Regions from separate parts of the Clostridium isatidis genome, predicted to be linked through region 1. Evidence: a T-box and tRNA genes for the amino acid it is inferred to sense, from the RefSeq annotation. Region 1 holds a T-box; the other holds one or more tRNA genes.

Region 1 (7,877 bases):
GAAGTTATAGCCTTAATAAAAAGAAGAGATATCCCTTGTTTAAAAGGAAACTATGATGCCTCCGTAGTTGATGGTGATTTCACCTTTATAAGAAATAATAGTGTTAATTCCTTTGCTCTTCCATGGGCTTCTAATGAAGTTAGAACTTCAAATAAATATTATCTATCCTCTTTACCAACATTCTTAGACTACGATATAAATGGAGTTAAAATTAAATTTACTCATGGAAGTCCAAATACAATAAATGAATATCTATATGAGGATAAAGAAAATACTAAAAATATTATGGAAAACTTAAAAGAAGATATTCTTGTTTGCGGACATACTCACATACCTTCTTATAAAAAGTTTAATAATAAACTTTTTATTAATCCTGGCAGTGTTGGTAAACCTAAAATAGGCAGGCCTAATATAACTTATGCAATACTTAATATTGATGAAAATAAAAATGTAGATGTTAAATTTAGAGAATTAGAATATGATTATCAAAAAATAGTTAAGGATGCTAAAATGCTTAATTTCCCAAATTCTTTAGTTGCTTCTTATGAAAGTGGAACTGAATAATTCAGCTCCACTTTTATTTCATATTCTCCTTAATTACACCAATGACTTTAAAACTTGATAACATAGTCATACACTCTTCCTTTCCTCTTTTAAATAAGTCTGTATAATCCTTCCCAGCCCTTGCCCCCAAATACTTTGCATGTTTCCATTCTTCTGATTCTGTTATATCATATACTATTCCATCAACTACAATATAAGCTGGTCTCTCCTCTTTTCCATCGTATAATTTAAGTTCTTCCCTTGTTAAATTAATAAATTCATTCATTTTATTATATCTTTCAAAAGTTGAAACCTCCAAATAAATTTCAATCTGATTACAGACCTTTCTAAAAGCTTCAATTATGTTTTCCTTATAATCTTCTGGATATGTTATTAATCTTGATTTTAACTCATTTAATTCTATAAACTTCCTTTCTAAAAAATCTTCCCTTCCCATAAAATCCCCCTAAAATATTTCCTTTAACTATAATATGATTTTAAGTTGCAAATGTTAGTAAATTGGTGTAAAATCAAAATTAATACCATAAAATTAATATAATTAATGCGATGACGAGAAGAGTAGCTGATTTGAAGTAGTTTAAGCGAGTAAGGGATGGTGTGAGCCTTATACGAAGCAATTAGTGAAGAACATCTCTGAGCATCTAACCGAACAAGTGATTTTATCACTTAAGTAGACTTAGACGGCTTCAAACCGATATCTTTTGAATGGCATTATTATGTCAGCAGAGTGGCTATTTTTTAGCAATTTGGGTGGTACCGCGAAATTTATCCTTTCGTCCCTTATTTATGGGATGAAAGGTTTTTTTATTATATTATTGATAATAATATTATTAGGAGGAAATTATCATGAATAAAGTTGTTTTAGTTAAATCACTTTATAGAAAGCAAGATGAATATTTAGATAAAGAAGTAAAGATTTCTGGATGGATAAGAACTTTAAGAGCTTCAAATGCCTTTGGATTTATTGAAGTTAATGACGGAAGCTTTTTCAAGAACATTCAAGTTGTTATTTCTAATGAACTTCCAAACTTTGCGCAAATTTCAAAACTACCTATAAGCTCATCAATATCTGTTATAGGTACTTTAGTTGCTACACCTCAAGCTAAGCAGCCTTTTGAGATTCAAGCTAAAGAAGTAATCGTTGAAGGTATGTCTAGTTCAGATTATCCTCTTCAAAAGAAAAGACATACTTTTGAATACTTAAGAACAATAGCTCATTTAAGACCTAGAAGTAATGCCTTTTCAGCAGTATTTAGAGTACGTTCAGTAGCAGCTTATGCTATACACAAGTTCTTCCAAGAAAGAGGATTTGTTTACACTAACACTCCAATAATAACTGGAAGTGATGCTGAAGGTGCTGGAGAAATGTTTAGGGTTACAACTTTAGACCTTCATAATGTACCAAAAACTGAAGATGGAAAGATAGACTTTAAGGAAGACTTCTTTGGAAAGGAAGCGAACCTTACAGTATCAGGCCAATTAAATGGAGAATGCTATGCATTAGCCTTTAGAAATATATATACCTTTGGACCAACATTTAGAGCAGAAAATTCAAACACTGCAAGACATGCCGCTGAATTCTGGATGGTAGAACCAGAAATAGCTTTTGCTGATTTAGAAGATGATATGGAACTTGCAGAAGATATGCTTAAATATGTATTGGAATATGTTTTATCTGAATGTCCAGAAGAAATGGCTTTCTTTAACCAATTTATTGACAAGGGAATTCTTGACAGATTAAACCATGTTATAAATTCAGATTTTGGTCGTGTTACTTACACAGAAGCTATTGAAATATTAAAGAATGCAGATAAAAAATTTGAATATCCAGTTGAATGGGAGTAGATCTTCAAACTGAACATGAAAGATATTTAACAGAAGAACACTTTAAAAAACCAGTATTCGTAACTGACTATCCAAAGGATATTAAGGCCTTCTATATGAGACTTAATGATGACGGAAAAACAGTTGCAGCAACTGACCTTCTAGTTCCAGGAATAGGAGAACTTATCGGTGGAAGCCAAAGAGAAGAAAGATTAGATGTATTAAAGAGCAGAATGGCTGAACTAGGTCTAAAGGAAGAAGACTACTGTGGTACTTAGAACTTAGAAAATACGGAGAAACTAAACACTCTGGCTTTGGTTTAGGTTTTGAAAGACTTATAATGTACATTACTGGTATGACTAATATAAGAGATGTAATTCCATTCCCAAGAACTACAGGAACTGCAGAATTCTAAAAATGTTAATATTTATATATTTAAAAGGGCTGTCGCACTAAATAATTAGTGTGAAGCTCCTTTTTGATGAAAAAAATAAATCCCAGACTTTAAAAGTCTAGGATTTATGGTAAAATATTTTTCATGCCTATAAAAAAAATCTTACGAAAAATTATACTTTAAATCAAAAGGTTTATCAACTAAAACTTCCTTTTGATATTGATTGCATAATTCCAAGTAATGATTCTGTGCGATTACTAAGCCAGTTTGTAGAGGAGATGGATTTGACTGAGCTATATTCTACTTATTTTAGAATAAGAGAAAATCAAGTATCGCCCATGAAAATGCTGAAAATTATGCTATACGCTTATATGAATGGAATTTATTCTTCCACGTGATATTGAGCTAGCTTGCCGTAGAGATATAAATTTTATGTTTTTACTAGAAGGGGCTTCCGCTCCGGATCACTCAACATTTGCAAGGTTTAGAAGTTTACATTTCGCCCCATGTTCTGAAAAGATTTTAGCTGAAATGACTAATTTTCTTTATAAAATAGGAGAAGTATCAGGTAACAACATATTTATTGATGGTACTAAAATAGAAGCTTGTGCAAATAAATATACTTTTGTTTGGAAAAAAGCTGTTACAAAAACATGGCAAAGTTATTAATTAAATTAGCCGACCTTGTAAAAGAATCTGAAGAACTTTATGGAATTAAATTAATTTATAAAGATAAAGTAGAAATTAAACATGTGAAGAAGCTAAAAAAAAGCTTTATGAGTTGAAGAGATCAGAAGGTATAGAATTCGTCCACGGATGTGGTAAAAGAAAAACTACACTACAAAAGTCTATAGAAAAACTTGAAGAGTATCTTTCAAAATTTAAAGAATATAATCAGAAAGTGTACACTTGCGGTGATAGAAATAGCTATTCAAAAACAGATACTGATGCTACATTTATGAGAATGAAGGAAGATGCTATGAAAAATGGACAACTTAAACCTGCTTATAATGTACAACATGGAGTAGATTCAGAATACATTACTTGGCTTACGGTAGGGCCTCAGCCCACAGACACAACGACTCTAATACCATTTTTAAAAACTATGGAGGAACATTTAAATTTTAAATACTTAAAAATTGTTGCTGATGCTGGATATGAAAGTGAAGAAAATTATTCTTTTATTGAAGATAATAATCAAATAGCATTTATTAAACCTGCTAACTACGAATTATCAAAAACGAGAAAATATAAAAATGATATTGGTAAAATAGAAAATATGGATTATAATCCTGAAAATGATATTTTCATATGTCAGAATGGTAAAAAGTTAAAAATGGAAGGCGTAAAATTAAGAAAATCAAAAAACAGGATATGAAAGTGAAAAAACAATTTATACATGTGAAGATTGTAGTGATTGTAAATATAAAAGCAAATGCATTAAAGGAAATAATTGCAAAACACCTTTAGAAGAAAGAACTAAAAAATTTGAAACCTCAAAAAAATTTAATCGTCAAAGAAAAGAAGACTTAGAGAGAATAATTAGTGATGAAGGTTGCTTGCTAAGAATGAATAGGAGTATTCAAGCAGAAGGTTCCTTTGCGCAAGTTAAACAAGATATGAATTTTAGAAGGTTCATGTGTCGTGGACAAAGAAATGTTTTAGCCGAAAGTACATTGCTTGCAATGGCTCATAATATAAATAAAATTCATAGAAAAATCCAAGCAGGCCGAACTGGACAACATTTATTTGAAATAAAGAAAACTGCATAATTAATTTTAAAAAAGTCTTTTTTCTTAGGCTTATTAAAGTGCGCCTTTTTTAAGAAATAATTTTATTTTGTCAGCAAAGATTCGAATCTTCTCTTTTTATTGAAAAATAGGAGCTGTCGCTAGCGTTTTTTTCACCCGCTAATGCGACAGCCCCTTTACTATATTATATTTTACCTTATTTTATTTCTTTTTCGAAAATTATTTGATAACAGTAAGGAGAATAAACTCCAGCCTTCTCACTTTGTGGCAGTAGAATCTGTTTTAATCTCCAACCATTTTTTACTTCATTATTTATAACTTCCTTACATTCTTCAAAAGTATCTCCCACCTTAACTTTAAAACCAACCTTTAATGGAACTTCAACAAACTTATATTCAAACATATAACCACCTCTATTCTAATATATTTTAACCCTTTTATTAATAATATCATATAATAACTTGTTTTTTTGTAAAGTTTTGTATTATATCTCAAATTTTTATAATTTATTTTATGGCAAAATACCTAAAACAAAATTTTTAACTTATTTGCTATTTTATTAGATGAATTCTTTACATTTAATTATTTATATCAATTGTAAATGATTATTATAATTGACTTCTTCTATAGGAATAATCCTCTTATTGTTCTTTATTATTCGTTTGCATTCATTTATCAATATTCTTATAAGCCATGTTTTAAAGAATTCATTTTTCCTTAAATAAATTATTCCTTCATATGACTTTATTATTGTATTTTGAATTGCATCTTCTATGTCTTCTTTTTCTGAAAGCATACTTAAGGCTACTCTATATAAAGAATTTTTATTATTTTCAATTTAAAATGTTCACATAAAAATATAGATTTTAAAAATAATATAAAATTATTTAAGATATAATCTTACCTATATTTTAAACTCTAATTTTTATTAACAAAATATACCTAGTATTAAAAAATAAAGGGAGCAATAGATTAAATATACTATTGTTCCCTTAAAATTATCTTCTACACTTTACTTTTTAATTCTTTCAATTTAGCAAGCAATTCTTTATATTCTTTATCTAACTCTTCTAAATTATCATTTTTTGATGGTATTGATAATCTTCCTATAACTTCTGTAATTCTATTTTGTAATATGAAGATTTGATTTTTTATATCCTGCTTCGAATCTTTTTTGACCTTCCTTTTACTTGCTAGATATTCTTTATAGTTTCCTCTAAAAATATTAATCTTATGATTTTCTATAGTCATTATAGTATCGGCAACAGCTTCTATAAACCTTCTATCATGGGAAACAAATAATATTGTTCCTTCATAATCCTTAAGAACCTTTTCTACCACTTCAAGAGAATTTATATCAATGTAATTTGTAGGTTCATCTAGGATAAGAAGGTTTATGTCCTTAAGCAGCATTTTCGCAAAGGATACCTTAACCTTCTCTCCCCCACTTAATACTCCTACTTTTTTATAGATATCTTCTTTTTTTATAAATAAGCCAGCTAAAAGTATTCTAGCAAAGGTTTCATCATAAATACTTTCTTCCATTACATTTTCTATTATAGTTAAATCATCATTTAAAATGCTCATATCTTGACTAAAATAACCTATCTTAGCTCCCTTTGAAAGATTTATAAAATCCTCATTATTCATTATCATTTTTATTAAAGTACTTTTACCACAGCCATTAGGACCAATAAGAGCAACCTTTGAACCATTAAATATACTAAATTCAGTATCATTGAATATTACTTTATCTCCAAACCTTTTAGATATATTTTTTCCTTCTATTACTATTTTGCTAAAAAGCTTGTTTGATTCCTTAATATCTAATTTAATTAACTCTTGTTCCTTTGGCTTTTCCTTAGATTCAAGATGTTCTATTCTTTTTTCAACAGCCTTTACATTCTTATCAAGATTTGCCTTTGCTTTTTGGTTTCCCATCTTATGAAGTCTAGCTTCCGAATTTCCCATTCTTTTTGGAGTTTTCCTCATACTTTTTATTTTTTGCTTAGTATCTATAATTACTTGCTGAAGCCTCTTTTTTTCTTTTATATATTCCTCATACTCAAATTTAGCTCTTTCCCTTGCCTTAGCTTTTTGCTCAATATAATCACTATAGTTTCCCTTATATATTTTTATTTTTCCACCTTCTAATTCTATAATCTTATTACATAGCTTATCTAAAAAGCTTCTATCATGAGATATAAGAACCAAAGCTCCCTTATACTCTTGAAAGCTTCTTTCTAATAGCTCAATACCTTCAATATCAATATTACTTGTTGGTTCATCAGCAAATACTAACGGACTATTTTCACTTAATGCTTGTGCAAGCTTAAATCTAGTCTTTTCTCCCCCACTCATATTGTCATACCAAGTATCTCTTATATTAAATTTAGAAGCCATTTCTTTACTTATTTTTAAACACTCCGGTCCTTCTAATTGGGATATATAAGAATAATTGCTATATATCTTAACATATCCTTCATCAGCTTCTAACCTTTTAGAAAGAATATTAATTAGTGTGGTTTTACCAACTCCATTTACACCTACAATTCCTATTCTATCTTCAGAATAAATTTTTAAACTTTCAACATCTAATATTAGTCTATCTGCAAAACTCTTTTTTATATTATTTGCTTCAATTAATAACAAAAAATCCCCTCCTTCTAATTTGGAGAGGATAGCATTCTAACTATATATCTATATGTCAAATTTTATATATCAAATGAAAGCCTATTATGCATAAAACTAGTATACACAATAAGAATTATATAGACTATAAATATAAAAATATGACAAACTATCTACAGTTATAAAAATACTATCCACTTCCAAATTAAATAAAATGCGAAACAATAAAGCCCCTCTTAAGACCTTATTAAAATTTCAATTTTAAATAATTATTAATAGTGGATTACATTCTCATTTCTGCAAATACCTTGCCCTTTCTTAAAATTTTATTATTATAGTCACTTGTATTATATTAACAACTAATTTAACTGTCAATACTGCCTAGTTAATTTTTTTCTATTATTTCATAACCTACAGTCTTTATATCCTTTATATCGCTTCTATTAACTTCAAATAAGCAAATCCAAGCTGCCATATCAGCTGTTCCAATTTCAGAAACTTCCCTATTAATAATAAGAGTTAATTTATCTCCCTCTATTTTAACTCCCTTTGCACTAATATTATTTGAACCACTGCTTTCACTTTTTATAAAAATATATATTAACTTACTTTTAAAAAATTCTTCATTATAGTCCTCTAAAAATTTATTCTCATTAGCAAACTGCTCTGGATGTTCTTCAATAAAATTTTTCAAGTCAGATAAATTATCAATT
Region 2 (7,877 bases), 510 kb from region 1:
TCATTATGACCGAAGTATCTGATTCCATGCTTCCAAGAAAAGCATCTAGAGAGAGAAGTAGTGCCCGTACCGCAAACCGACACAGGTAGATGAGGAGAGAATCCTAAGGCCATCGGAAGAATTGCAGTTAAGGAACTAGGCAAATTGACCCCGTAAGTTCGCGAGAAGGGGTGCCTGCGAGAGCAGGCCGCAGAGAATAGGCCCAAGCAACTGTTTAGCAAAAACACAGGTCTCTGCTAAAGCGTAAGCTGATGTATAGGGGCTGACGCCTGCCCGGTGCTGGAAGGTTAAGGGGAACACTTAGCGTAAGCGAAGGTGTGAACTTAAGCCCCAGTAAACGGCGGCCGTAACTATAACGGTCCTAAGGTAGCGAAATTCCTTGTCAGGTAAGTTCTGACCCGCACGAATGGCGTAATGACTTGGGCACTGTCTCAACTGCAAATCCGGCGAAGTTGTAGTGCGAGTGAAGATGCTCGCTACCCGCGATTGGACGGAAAGACCCCGTAGAGCTTTACTGTAGCTTAGCATTGAGTTTCGATATTGTCTGTACAGGATAGGTGGGAGACTAGGAAACTGGGGCGTCAGCCTCAGTGGAGTCGTCCTTGGGATACCACCCTGATAGTATTGGGATTCTAACTGGACGCCATGAAGCTGGTGACAGGACATTGTTAGGTGGGCAGTTTGACTGGGGCGGTCGCCTCCTAAAAAGTAACGGAGGCGCCCAAAGGTTCCCTCAGAACGGTCGGAAATCGTTCGTAGAGTGTAAAGGCAGAAGGGAGCCTGACTGCGACACCCACAAGTGGAGCAGGGACGAAAGTCGGGCTTAGTGATCCGGTGGTACCTCGTGGGAGGGCCATCGCTCAACGGATAAAAGCTACCTCGGGGATAACAGGCTGATCTCCCCCAAGAGTCCACATCGACGGGGAGGTTTGGCACCTCGATGTCGGCTCGTCGCATCCTGGGGCTGAAGTAGGTCCCAAGGGTTGGGCTGTTCGCCCATTAAAGCGGCACGCGAGCTGGGTTCAGAACGTCGTGAGACAGTTCGGTCCCTATCCGTCGCGGGCGTAGGAAATTTGAGAGGAGCTGTCCTTAGTACGAGAGGACCGGGATGGACTGACCTCTGGTGTACCAGTTGTTCTGCCAAGAGCATAGCTGGGTAGCTAAGTCGGGAAGGGATAAACGCTGAAAGCATCTAAGCGTGAAGCCCCCCTCAAGATGAGATTTCCCATAGCATAAGCTAGTAAGACCCCTTGAAGAACACAAGGTTGATAGGTTAGAGGTGTAAGTATGGTAACATATTTAGCTGACTAATACTAATAGGTCGAGGGCTTGACCAAAATAATAATGGCTATATTCATGTGCAATTTTCAGAGAACAAATTTTTCTGAAAAATAATATTCCGCGGTAGCTCAATGGTGGAGCACTCGGCTGTTAACCGATAGGTTGGAGGTTCGAGCCCTCTCCGCGGAGCCATTTTTTATTTAAGAGCTTTATAAGAATAGATTAATTTATCTATTGTTATAAGGCTCTTTTTATTTGTATAATATTAAACTATTCTTCTTTATATTAAGTTTATAATGAATTGTAAATACTTTGTAATGTTTTGTTGGAATTAAAAATATATAATAAAAATATGAAGAATATGTAAGAAAGAATGATGACTATGAAAGATAAAACATTAAAGATTATTTTATTTATATTAATTGTATTCTTAATAATAGATATGGTGTTAATAATAAAACTAGGTGGTTTCAAATATATAACTAAAAAAGTTTCTGAAATGAAATATACTATTTCGAATAAGGACAAGCATTATAATGATTTTGAGGATAATAAAGCTTTAAATAATAAAACAGAGGATAAATTAATAGATAATGAAGAAAAGTTAAAAGAAGAAAATAAAAGTTCTAATATTAAAGAGATAAATACAGCATCAAATAACTATATAGATGATGTCTCAAAGGTATTACCTGAAACACTTTACCAATGGAAATTCTATCGTGAAGATCATAAAAAAATAGCTTATTTAACTTTTGATGATGGTCCATCAAGAGAAGCTACAAGCAAAATATTAGATATTTTAGCAGCAAATAATATTAAGGCAACTTTTTTTGTATTAGGAACTTCAATAGAAAGAAATGAAAAAGCTGATGAATTATTAAAAAGGATGTATAATGAAGGACATACAATTGCTAACCATGGTTATTCTCATAATTATAGTCTTTTATATCCTAATGGGATAATAGATGTACAAGCTGTTATAGAAGATATGAATAAGAATACTAGTATATTAAAAGGAATTTTAGGAAATGATTTCTACAGCAGAATAATTAGATTACCTGGAGGATATTATAGCTGGAAGGGCAGAGAAGAATTGTATATAAAATTAAAAGAGTTAGGCCTATATCAAATGGATTGGAATGCTTTAAATGGAGATGCAGATGGCAAGAGTCATGGAAAAGAACAGTTTATGAATAATTTAATTAATACAGTTGGGGATAAGGATATTATTTTTGTTCTTATGCATGATACTGATGATAAAAAAGATACCGTTAATGGCCTCCAAGAATATATAAACTTTTTAAAATCGAAAGGTTTTGAATTTAGAACTTTAAAATAGGGAATATTAATATAAATTAAGATATAATTAGCTAAAGGGCTTTTTTATATCTTAATTTATTTTGATATAATAATAATTTTTATAATTGCTTTAAGGAGAGAATATGAACAAGATATTATTAATTGAAGATGAAGAAAGTATTAGAGGGTTTTTAAAGATAAATTTAAAAAGAAATAATTTTGAAGTTATAGAAGCAGTTAATGGAGAAGAAGGGTTGAATCTTGTAAGAAAAGAAAAACCAGATATAGTTATATTAGATATAATGCTTCCAGGAATTGATGGCTTTAGAGTATGCAGAATTATTAGGGAAGAAAATAGAGATATTGGAATAATTATGCTTACTGCAAAAGGACAAGATATGGATAAAATAATGGGCTTAGAATATGGAGCAGATGATTATATAGTAAAACCTTTTAATCCCTTGGAAGTTGTTCTTAGAATAAAGGCTATATTAAGAAGATTAAAGGAGGATAATTCTGCTGTTATAAAGATCGATAAATATAAGTTAGATCCCTATTCTAAGAAATTTTATAAAGATGGAAAGGAAATATATTTAACACCAAAGGAATATTTAATAGTAAAAACTTTTATGGAAAATCCTAATCGTGCTTTTAGCAGGGATGAACTATTAGATTCAGCTTGGGGGAAGGACTATTTTGGAGATAGTAAAATTATTGATGTTAATATAAGAAGAATAAGAGCAAAGATTGAAGATAATCCTTCTGAGCCAAAATATATAGAAACAATATGGGGAATGGGATATAGATGGAAGCAATAACTAGGAAAAGTATTAAAGTACAAGTAGTTAGAATAATTTTAATTACTATTTCTTTAATAATATTAATATTAAATATTTTATTAATGATATTTTTAACAAAATACTATTATGATAATACTGAAGATTTGTTGAGAAGCAGAATTAATGTTTCTTTAAGTATATATGAGAAGTATTTTTATAATAGTAATTTAAATGAAATAATTAATGATGATGTAGATATATTTTGGAAGGATAATAATGTTCAGGTTGAAATTTTTGATAAGAATAGAGAACTTATAATGGATTCAATTGGTGCAAAAGATGAAGATTTTATAAAAAAAGAAGATGTAATAAAAGCTTCTAAGGGTGAAATATCAAGATGGATTGGAAAAGTTAATTATACAAAAAGTAAGGTTATGGCTGTATCAGCTCCAATTATTATAGATGGAGAAATAATTGGTATAATTAGATTAATAACATCGCTTGATGATGTAAATAAAATAATTACTAATGTTATTTTAAGATTTTCATTAATATCTATTATTGCTTTTGTAATTGGAATACTACTTAGTATATTATTAGCTGATAAAATAATTAAACCTATAAAATATTTAACAGAAGTAGCAAAGGAAATGGCTGGTGGTAATCTTAAAATAAGGAGTAGTATTAAAAGTCAAAATGAAATTGGACAGCTGTCTAATGCTCTTAACTTCATGGCAGGAGAGGTAGAGAGCAGGGAACAACTTAAGAATGAGTTTATTTCATCTGTATCCCACGAACTTAGAACTCCTTTAACAGCAATAAAAGGATGGAGCATAACCTTAAGGGATGATGAAACTGATAAAGAAACATTAGAACTTGGACTAAATATTATTGAAAAAGAAGCAGATAGGCTGACAGTAATGGTTGAAGAGCTTCTTAATTTTTCAAATCTATTAAATGAAAATATGAGGTTAAATATAGAAACTATATCGATATCAAAATTGCTTAATGAAGTAAAGGCAATAATGGAAAGAAGGGCATTAAGTGAAAAAATAAATTTTACAGTTAATTGTAACATTGAGACTACTATAGATATTGATGTTAACAGAATAAAACAGGTATTTATTAATTTATTAGACAATGCTTTTAATTTCACTGGTGAAAATGGAGAAGTTAAAGTGGATGTTTCTGAGGAAGATAAAAATATAATCTTCTTAATAAAAGATAATGGATGCGGTATAAGAAAAGAAGATCTACCTAGGGTTAAAGAAAAATTCTTTAAGGGAAAAAATTCAAAATCTAAGAATGGTATAGGACTTTCAATTTGTGATGAAATTATTAGACTTCATAATGGAGAATTAAAAATCTTAAGTGAAGAAGGAGTAGGCACAGAAGTTTATGTTATATTAAATAAAACCAAGGAGGATAAAAAATGAGAAAAATTATAATATTCCTTCTTATAGGATTATTTACATTGAACAGTGGATGTAGTAAAGTAAATTCAAGGGAAATTCAATCTATAAATGCTCCTTCAAATGATAGTTTAATTATAGAAGGTAATTGGAAAATAATTGATATTAATCTTATCGATGATAATATAGAAAATAAATCTGAAATATTAGCATTAAAAAATGAAACTATAAATATCACTAATAATAGTATTGATATAGCAAATAAAATTTATAAAGATACATCCTATAAACTCAAGCTAGTAAATGCGTCATATAATGTTTCCTATGAATTTAAATTAAAAATAAGTGATATAATCAAAGATAAAGAAAAAATTGAAGTAATTACTATAATATATCAAAATAATATAATAGGTGAATTCATAATTGATAATGATAATAAGGGTTATTTATATTATCAAGGAATATTGTTTTATTTAAATAAAACAGAAAGTGAGGCTGTTGAAATTCAGGTAAATAAGGAAAGTTTTGAGAAGACAAATGAAGATGAAGTTATAGAGCCTGAATTTATTTTAGAAGATTATAATAGTCCTGTTGGAGTTATGCTTGTTTTAAAGAAAAATAGGGAATTAAATGATAAGGGAAATTATAGTAATGAAAGTTATAGAACATTATGGATATCTATGTATAATGGGAATATTCAGCCTGTTTTAGAAAAGAACTATATAGTTTTTCCTAGAATGAATGGAATTTGGGAAATAAATAATAAAGTTTTAGATGAAAATGGAATTCATTATGAATATTTTAATGCAAGAAAAATAGATGGTGATCTTTATAAAATAGATGAAATATATAACTTTGAAAGCAGTATTTATAAAAATATAACTTTTATATCAAATGATTATATATCAATGGAAGTTTATGAAGGAGATAATTTTCAAAATAAATTTCAACGATATCAAACAATACCTATAGATAATATTAATTCTAATGAAGGATTAAAGATTGGAGATATATATTCAGAAGGGGAAGTAAATCAATACGAAATTGATTATAAAGTAGCTTTGACGGAATACCTTAAAGATAAAACTATAAGTGCTTATAAAATTGATTATAGTAATTTTAAATTAGATAGAGTAAAAGGCAAGTGGGTATTGATAGGGAATATAAAATTACAAAATTCAGATAGTTTAGATTATCGAATTAATATTAATCCATTAAAAAAACTATTGAATTATGATACTTTGTTAATATCTTGGAAGGAGCTTAAGGCACAAACCCCATTTCTTAAAGATGCTTTTACTTCTCCTAATGGAAGAATTGCGATAGTTCAATTAGAGGATAAATTATTGGCTTATGAAATTAAAGATAGAACTATAAATTCAACTCCTATCTTAACTATAGAAATAGAAGAAAATGAAGAAATAATAATGGCAGAATGGGCAAATGGAGATTACGTAAAATATTGGGAAAGTGCATTTAAAAATTTAAAATAGGGAGGATAAATTATGTTATCAAAGGATATATTATCTAGCGTTCTAGCTAGATGTTTAATAACAGGCGGTGATTTTGCAGAAATATTTGAAGAAGATACTTTAAATACTTCAATTAATCTATTAAATGGAGTTGTAGAAAATACAATATCAGGAAGAATCCATGGTATTGGAATTAGAATATTTAAGGGATTAAAGAGTGTATATGCTTATACAAATAATACTAATTTACAATCATTATTAGATACTGCTGAAAAGGCAGCATTAGCCCTTGGAGATTTAAAAGAAGACATAAGCATTGTTTTAAATGATAAAATTTCTTATAATAATCATCCTATTTTATATCTTCCTTCATCAGTTTCAACAAATAAGAAAATTGAGATAATGAAAAGAGGCTATAAATCAGCAAAAGAATATAGTGATGATATCAAACAAGTTTCAGTAACTTATTTAGATAAAGTACAAAATGTTTTAATTGCAAATACAGAAGGTCTTTTAACTGAGGATAGAAGAGTTAGGACAAGATTAGCTATTAGTTCAGTAGCTTCAGCTAATGGTGAAAATCAAACAGGTTTTGAGGGACCAGGAGCTCATAAAGGCTTTGAATTATTTGAAACTGTTGATCCTGAGTATTATGGAAGAGAAGCTTCAAGGGTTGCGCATACTATGCTTCATGCAAGACCTTGTCCGGCAGGGAAGATGACAGTTGCCATTGATAATGGTTTTGGAGGGGTAATCTTTCATGAAGCTTGCGGACATTCTCTAGAAGCAACTGCTGTAGCAAAGGGAAATTCAGTATTTACAAATATGATAGGAAAGCAGATAGCATCTACTAAAGTTACAGCTATTGATGATGGAACTATACCAAATGCCTGGGGATCATTAAATATTGATGATGAGGGAAATAAAACAAGAAAAAATGTTTTGATAAAAGATGGAATATTACAAGGATATTTAATAGATAAATTAAATGGAAGAAGAATGGGGATGGAGCCTACAGGAAGTGGGAGAAGAGAAAGCTATAAATTTGCTCCTACTTCAAGAATGACTAATACCTATATTGCAGCAGGAACTGATAAAGAAGAAGATATAATAAAATCAATTGATAATGGACTATATGCGAAAAAGATGGGTGGAGGATCAGTTAATCCAGTAACAGGAGAATTTAATTTCGCAGTTTCTGAGGGATATATTGTTAAGAATGGAGCTATTCAGGAACCAGTTAGAGGGGCCAGCTTAATAGGAAAAGGAAGCGAAATATTAATGAATATAGATATGGTAGGTACAAATTTGGCACAAGGACAAGGAATGTGTGGTTCTATATCAGGAAGTATTCCAACTAATGTAGGTCAACCTATGATAAGAGTAAAAGAAATAACAGTAGGTGGAAGATAGGAGGGATATATATGGAAGTGAAGGTTTTTATAGATAAGCTATTTGAAAAAGCAAAAAGAGCTGGTTTTGAGGAATATGAAGTTTACTATGTAGATAAAGAAAGTTTAAGTATTAATGTTTATAAGGAAGAAGTAGAAAAATATAATTTAACAAGCTCCTACGGATTATCCTTTAGAGGAAAAGTTAATGGTAAAATAGGATATTCTTATACAGAAATATTA

The links. The T-box of region 1 lies ahead of asnS (asparagine--tRNA ligase). A T-box ahead of a tRNA ligase gene usually reads a tRNA of that ligase, here a tRNA-Asn.
Region 2: it encodes a tRNA-Asn, which carries the amino acid that the T-box ahead of asnS (asparagine--tRNA ligase) is inferred to sense. The anticodon was not compared.

The regions. Positions count from the first base shown of each region.
Region 1 is NZ_CP016786.1:124,437-132,313, reverse strand. It holds gene BEN51_RS00585 (metallophosphoesterase family protein) at 1-564, shown strand, start outside; gene BEN51_RS00580 (cytochrome b5 domain-containing protein) at 578-1,000, opposite strand; T-box leader at 1,102-1,348, shown strand; partial or broken gene asnS (asparagine--tRNA ligase) at 1,411-2,803, shown strand; partial or broken gene BEN51_RS14175 (IS1182 family transposase) at 2,920-4,554, shown strand; gene BEN51_RS00565 (DUF4177 domain-containing protein) at 4,730-4,936, opposite strand; gene BEN51_RS00560 (sigma factor) at 5,120-5,371, opposite strand; gene abc-f (ribosomal protection-like ABC-F family protein) at 5,539-7,185, opposite strand; gene BEN51_RS00550 (hypothetical protein) at 7,550-7,877, opposite strand, start outside.
Region 2 is NZ_CP016786.1:2,480,868-2,488,744, reverse strand. It holds rRNA gene BEN51_RS11750 (23S ribosomal RNA) at 1-1,337, shown strand, start outside; tRNA gene BEN51_RS11745 (tRNA-Asn) at 1,399-1,473, shown strand; gene BEN51_RS11740 (polysaccharide deacetylase family protein) at 1,664-2,620, shown strand; gene BEN51_RS11735 (response regulator transcription factor) at 2,724-3,398, shown strand; gene BEN51_RS11730 (sensor histidine kinase) at 3,386-4,795, shown strand; gene BEN51_RS11725 (hypothetical protein) at 4,792-6,264, shown strand; gene BEN51_RS11720 (TldD/PmbA family protein) at 6,277-7,656, shown strand; gene BEN51_RS11715 (TldD/PmbA family protein) at 7,668-7,877, shown strand, end outside.